Saccharicrinis fermentans DSM 9555 = JCM 21142: one gene and its partner. The protein of the gene in region 1 interacts with the protein of each later gene in a pairwise test. Links are inferred from orthologs where the notes say so. Each region holds a gene or a part of one and is shown in the gene's direction. Other genes may lie near its edges. The genes, in order: ribD and accC.

The links.
Region 2: the proteins of ribD (region 1) and accC interact in binary tests that used the Escherichia coli proteins (3 or more experiments, as listed by UniProt). The link is inferred for Saccharicrinis fermentans DSM 9555 = JCM 21142 from one-to-one orthologs.

The regions. Positions count from the first base shown.
Region 1 is NZ_KI912107.1:4,224,465-4,227,662, reverse strand. Bases 293-3,154 are described here. They hold ribD (bifunctional diaminohydroxyphosphoribosylaminopyrimidine deaminase/5-amino-6-(5-phosphoribosylamino)uracil reductase RibD), read left to right. Parts: upstream 293-1,128; coding sequence 1,129-2,181; downstream 2,182-3,154. Other genes in these bases: cls (cardiolipin synthase), read left to right, coding at 2,246-3,154; prmC (peptide chain release factor N(5)-glutamine methyltransferase), read right to left, coding at 293-1,031. Outside these bases: CYTFE_RS0117205 (acyl carrier protein phosphodiesterase), read left to right, coding at 1-174; more of prmC, read right to left, coding at 177-292; more of cls, read left to right, coding at 3,155-3,198. UniProt on the Escherichia coli protein: Converts 2,5-diamino-6-(ribosylamino)-4(3h)-pyrimidinone 5'-phosphate into 5-amino-6-(ribosylamino)-2,4(1h,3h)-pyrimidinedione 5'-phosphate.
Region 2 is NZ_KI912107.1:2,771,415-2,774,652, forward strand. The notes cover bases 236-3,137. They hold accC (acetyl-CoA carboxylase biotin carboxylase subunit), read left to right. Parts: upstream 236-884; coding sequence 885-2,390; downstream 2,391-3,137. Other genes in these bases: CYTFE_RS0111070 (ferritin), read right to left, coding at 236-654; CYTFE_RS31660 (biotin/lipoyl-containing protein), read left to right, coding at 2,400-2,918; CYTFE_RS0111085 (acyl-CoA carboxylase subunit beta), read left to right, coding at 3,043-3,137. Outside these bases: CYTFE_RS0111065 (PaaI family thioesterase), read right to left, coding at 1-35; more of CYTFE_RS0111070, read right to left, coding at 148-235; more of CYTFE_RS0111085, read left to right, coding at 3,138-3,238. UniProt on the Escherichia coli protein: This protein is a component of the acetyl coenzyme A carboxylase complex; first, biotin carboxylase catalyzes the carboxylation of the carrier protein and then the transcarboxylase transfers the carboxyl group to form malonyl-CoA.

The DNA.
Region 1 (3,198 bases):
TATAAGCATATTTGGGGTGTTGAAACATCCTTGTCTATTATGTCTAATCATACTTCATTACCTGCAAAATCAGCCTGCGCTACTAAGATTATGCTAGAACAATATGAGGCTTTGAATGCTGAGTTTGCTGCCTTTTTTGAAGAGGTCCAGCAGATGGTAAAAGACCATCTTTGAAGTTAAAAACCAGCCTTTACCATTCGGTCTTTACCAAACAAATCCTTACGCAATTCAATCGATGTAAAGCCAATTTCACGGAACAAAGCACAGGTTTCCTTGCCCAATGCTTCATTGATTTCGACATATAAGAAGCCATTGCTTTTTAAAAACTGATAGGCCAACTGAGCTATCTTACGGTAAAATATGAGGGGGTCGTTGTCAGCTACAAATAGAGCCAAGTGAGGTTCGTATTGTAATACATTGTGGTGCATCCATTCTTTTTCCAGTATTCGGATATAAGGGGGGTTGCTGACTATAATATCTAGTTTTTGTGTGGGAAACACAGTGGGTTGTAGCGCGTCGTTTAATTGATAAGTTATTGTAAGGTCGTTTATTCTTGCATTGTCTCTGGCAATGCTTAGCGCCTCGGGCGATATGTCCCAGGCACTTACTTCTGCCTTAGGTAAATTCTTTTTTAGAACCACGGGAATACATCCTGAACCAGTACCAATGTCTAATATGCTGGGTGCGGGAATGGTATTGTCTTGGAGTATCCACTCTACCAGTTCTTCTGTTTCGGGTCGTGGTATTAATACATGGCGGTTTACCTTAAATGTCAGGCCGTAAAAAATAGTGCTTCCTATGATATGCTGTATGGGTTCGTATTGCGTTAGTTGATGCAGTGCGTGACGGCAGAAATCTTGCTGCTCTGCATTGAGCGTTTGTGTTTCCTTCATCATAATATCTGTTTTTGTGAAACCAAGTAGGTGCTCAAATATGATCCAGATGAAATTTCTTATCTCCTCTGGAGGATAAATACCTTCCAGTTCTTTTTTAAATTGGGCAGATATCTGTTTGATGTTGGAAAAATCCATGAATTACAGCTAATGTTTTTGTAGTGGCGCAAAATTAACCATTTTTGTATAAGATTATGCATTGATCTTTTATTTCTAACAAAGTAAAGTACTTGTGATGGATACCAATATGATATATATGCAGCGTTGCCTTCAATTGGCGCAAAATGGATTGGGAAATACCTACTCCAATCCGATGGTGGGCTCGGTGATTGTTTATGACCATAAGATAATAGGCGAGGGTTTTCACCATAAAGCCGGGCAAGCGCATGCCGAAGTAAATGCCATTCATTCTGTAAAGGATAAGGAACTGTTAAAGAAATCTACCTTGTATGTCAACCTGGAACCTTGTGCGCATTACGGTAAAACACCACCCTGTTCTTTGCTTATCAAAGAGAGTGGTATACCCAAAGTGGTAGTGGGTTGTACGGATACTTTCTCAGAGGTGGCTGGAAAAGGTATTGAGATGTTGCGCCAAGCTGGTGTGGAAGTTATCGTTGGTGTGTTGGAGAAGGAAAGTCGGGAGCTGAACAAACGTTTTTTTACTTTTCATGAAAAAAAAAGGCCTTATGTTATTCTAAAATGGGCTCAAACGCTCGATGGCTTTATTGATATTGATCGAACAGTAGAGCATTATGGCCAGCCCACATGGATCACCAATGAAATAGCCAAAAAATTGGTACACAAATGGAGGAGTGAGGAGCAGGCCATACTGGTGGGAACAAATACTGCTGTAAAAGATAACCCATCACTGACTACACGTCAATGGCCCGGTAATAATCCACTCCGGATACTCATTGACAGGCAAGGTAAGGTGCCGAACGGTCATCATATTTTAGATGGAGCCACTGATACCATTGTTTTTTCTGCGCAGAAGGCTGGGGTACACGGAAAAACGAAATATGTACAGATAGATTTTCGGCAAAATATTATTCCTCAAATACTTCACGTCCTGTATGCACATCAACTTCAATCTGTAATTGTTGAGGGTGGACGGCAAGTATTACAAAGTTTTATAGATGGTAATTTGTGGGATGAGGCGCGGGTATTTATTGGAGATGTGATGTTTATAAATGGTGTTGAAGCTCCAAAACTGAATGTGTTGCCTTTTCATGAGGAAGAGGTGGGTAATAGCAGATTGCAATACATGAGAAATTTCAGTATGCAATAAGTGGTTTTAACCGTAATTAGTTTTATTTTTAAGATCAAAGAATTTATAACCGTATCTGTTTATTATGTGGTGGACCGAAAATTGGGATTCTTTAGTCTATTCTTTAGTCTTGCTATCTTATCTGATATCTATTCTTGTGGTTATTGGAGTGATGGTATTGGAAAACCGTAGCCCCTTAAAGTCGCTTTCGTGGATATTGGTGCTTTTGTTACTACCCCTGCTAGGTGCTGTGCTGTATTTCTTTTTTGGGCAAAATTTGCGCAAACAAAAAATTATTAGCCGCAAAGGACTTAAAAATCATGACTATATCAGAGAAGTGGCCGATTTGCAGACCAAGGATCTTTCGCAGTTTTATGGACTAAATGATGAAATACTGGAAGAGAAAAAGCGAATTATTCAGTTACAGTTGAATAATAGCCATTCGGTGATGACTGCGGGTAACAAGGTGCAATTGTTGAACAATGGAGGGGATAAATTTAAAGTATTGTTTGAAGAGCTTGAAAAAGCCAGACATTTTATTCACTTGCAATATTATATCATTGAAAAGGATGAGGTAGGTAAGCGTTTAATGGATTTGTTGGTGCGTAAAGCCCAAGAAGGCGTGGAGGTGCGGGTAATCATGGATGATGTGGGTTCTTGGGAATTTAAGAGAAAGGATCTGCAGGAGCTGCGGGCATCTGGCCTGGAGATTTATTCTTTTTTGACGGTGCGTTTTCCAACCTTTACCAGTAAACTCAATTATCGCAATCATAGAAAGATAGTTGTTATTGACGGTTTGGTTGGTTTTTTGGGTGGTATCAATGTGGCCGACCGTTATATTCATGGCGATCCTAAATATGGAATATGGCGCGATACCCATTTGAAAGTCGAAGGTGATGCGGTGAATAGCCTGCAAACGATCTTTTCTATCGATTGGTATTTTGTAAGTCAGCAGGAACTCTCTGATGAAAAATATTTTCCAGCCAAGGAGCCTTTGGGTAATAAGATGGTGCAGATAAGCTCCAGTGGTCCAGATAC
Region 2 (3,238 bases), 1.5 Mb from region 1 along the record:
TTGCTATGTACAAAGGGATTAATAATCTTTCTCATTCTCGCAAAAGTAATAGTTTTTCACTTAGTGCAAATAAAAAATGCCGAAAATGAGTATAGCTCACCTCCGACATTCAATATTTTAGATCATTTCAAGCTTTATAAACAAAGCCTATTGCTGACTTCCCGGTACCGTTCCACGCATTCCCGCTACATCGCGATCGAACAAATAAAGATTTTGTCCTTGCAGTAATTTCAACTTATCGATGATGTTTCTTACGGAAGCTTCTTCTTCAATTTGCTCCGTCACAAACCACTGAATCCAGTTATGAGTGGTAAAATCTTTTTCTTCCAAACAAACACCAACAATTTCACTGATACTTTCGGTCACATATTGCTCATGCTCTAATGTTCTTTCAAATAACTCCTGAACATCGGCAAAATCTGCTGGTGGTTGCTCTACCGATGGTATAACGGCTTTTCCTCCTCTTTCGTTAACATACTTCATAAATTTCAGAAGATGTATTTTTTCCTCTTCGGCCTGTGCATACATCCATTCAGAAACGCCTCCAAATCCATTTGTTTCTGCCCAAGATGCCATTGACAAATAAAGGTTTGACGAATAAGCTTCCCTTTCTATTTGTCTTACTAAAATATTTTCTACCGGTTTTTTCAACATAATCTTATCTGTTAATTCTTAATTTTCATTCCACACTCCAAAATTATAATAATTCAGATAAAAAAGTATGGTTTTCAGTAGCCCTTCAGCTATTTAGAATACTTCTACACAAACGCCCAAATCATCATTTGCATCCACCCCTAAGTCATCCTTCATGCATATAAAAGACAAACAAGTATTTAATTTTCAAAAATAAGTTCATATCTTAAACAGATGTTAAATTAAAATGAATGATAAAAAAAATCCTTGTAGCAAACAGAGGCGAAATAGCGGTACGCATTATGCGTTCCTGTCGCGAAATGGGCATTTTATCTGTAGCTGTTTTTTCGGAATCTGACCGTACATCCATGCATGTACGCTATGCAGATGAGGCCTATTGTATTGGTCCTTCTCCTTCAAATGAGAGTTACTTAAAAATGGGAACTATCTTAAATGTAGCTATAAAGGCTAAGGTAGATGCCATTCATCCTGGTTATGGTTTTTTATCTGAAAACGCCGAGTTTGCCAGAAAAATTGAAGAAAAGGGCATCCTGTTCATCGGTCCAAGTCCCCATGCCATCTCTGCCATGGGCGACAAGCTCACCGCCAGACAATTGATGGAACATTCTGGAGTACCAGTGGTTCCTGGGACCCAAAAATCACTCAGCTCCAAGGATGAACTCTATTCCCTAACCCAAGAGATAGGCTATCCGGTCATGATCAAAGCCTCTGCGGGCGGAGGCGGAAAAGGAATGCGGCTCGTCAAAAACAAAGCAGAGCTGGAATCCTCCTACAACATGGCAAAATCAGAAGCGCTATCGGCCTTTGGCAATGATACGGTGTACATCGAAAAATACATAGAATCGCCACATCACATAGAATTTCAGATATTGGCCGACAAACAAGGTAATACCATTCACCTTTTCGAACGGGAATGCTCAGTACAAAGACGCCATCAAAAAGTAGTAGAAGAAACCCCATCACCTCACATGACACCTGCCTTAAGAAAAATCATGGGTGAATATGCCATCAAGGCAGCTCAATCAGTCAACTATGTAGGCGCAGGTACCATTGAGTTTTTGGTAGACAACAAACACAACTTCTACTTCTTGGAGATGAACACCAGACTACAAGTTGAGCATCCTATTACAGAAAGAATTACAGGAATAGACATCGTCAAAGAACAAATTAACATTGCAGATGGCAAAGCCTTAAGTTATCGTCAAGATGAGGTCATCATGCATGGCCATTCCATTGAATGTAGGATTTACGCCGAAGATCCGCAAAATAATTTTATGCCCAATCCAGGTTTCATCAAGCACATTAGTGAACCCTTAGGTTTGGGAGTCAGGACCGACGGTTATGTCTACATGGGCTATGAAATACCTATTCATTACGATCCAATGATATCAAAACTGATCATCTGGGCAAAAACAAGAGACGAAGCCATCGCTAGAATGAAAAGAGCACTATACGAATACAAGATAACCGGCGTAAAAACCTCTATTCCATTTCTGGAGAAGATCATGGACACTCCGGATTTCAAAAACGGTAAATACGACACTCACTTCATCCAAAACAATGCCAAATATCTGCAAATAGAAGAACCATGTGAAAAGGAGTGCCAAGATATTGCCATGTTTGTGGCTTACCTTGATTTTAAGAAAAAGCAACAAACACAGGTACAAGATAATGTCACCAACAAACCTTCGCCATGGAAGGAATTTGGTAAGAAAAGAAATATGTTAAGATTTTAAACTTGTAGTATGCCTTTAGAACTAAAAATAAAAGATAGGAAAGCAAAGATAGAAGTACTCCACCAAGAAGACAGTACCTATCATGTGAAGATCGATGGTAAAGAATACCATTTGGATGTATTACAAGTTGAGTCATCGGTATATTCAGTCCTCTACCAAAATCAATCCATTAATTTGGAGATGATCGAAGGCGACAATCCCAATCAATATAAAGTAAATACCCGTGCCGATCAATTTACAGTAGACGTGATAGATCCCGTAACCAGGTACAAGTCATCACGCTCCAACGCGCATAAGAGTATCGAACAAATCATTGTATCTCCCATGCCCGGAAGAATCGTCAGCGTACTGGTAAAAGAAGGGGACCCCATTGAAGAAGGCCAAACGGCTTTGATCGTTTCCGCCATGAAAATGGAAAGCGAGTACAAGGCTCCAATATCAGGGGTGGTATCCAAAATACATATTTCAGCAGGAGACACCATTCGCGGTGGAGTTCCACTCATAGAGATCGAGCCTCAGTCCCGCTAACACAGCAGTGATTGCAAAGACAAAACAAGCCCAAGCATCCTCCTTTAAGATGATGGTGGTTCGTGGAATGTGAACGTAAAAAACAATTTTTAAGCACACAAATAGAAACCTTTAAGTTAACAATATGCTATCATTAGACGATAAATACAAGATTTACGAAGACAAAAATAGAGAAGCAGAGATTGGAGGCGGGAAAAAGCGCATAAAAAAGCAACACGATTCCGGAAAACTCACGGCACGAGAAAGGATAGATTTATTTTTAGATAGCAACACTTTTGTTGAGTTGGATAAGTTAATCACCCATTCCTGCCATAATTTTG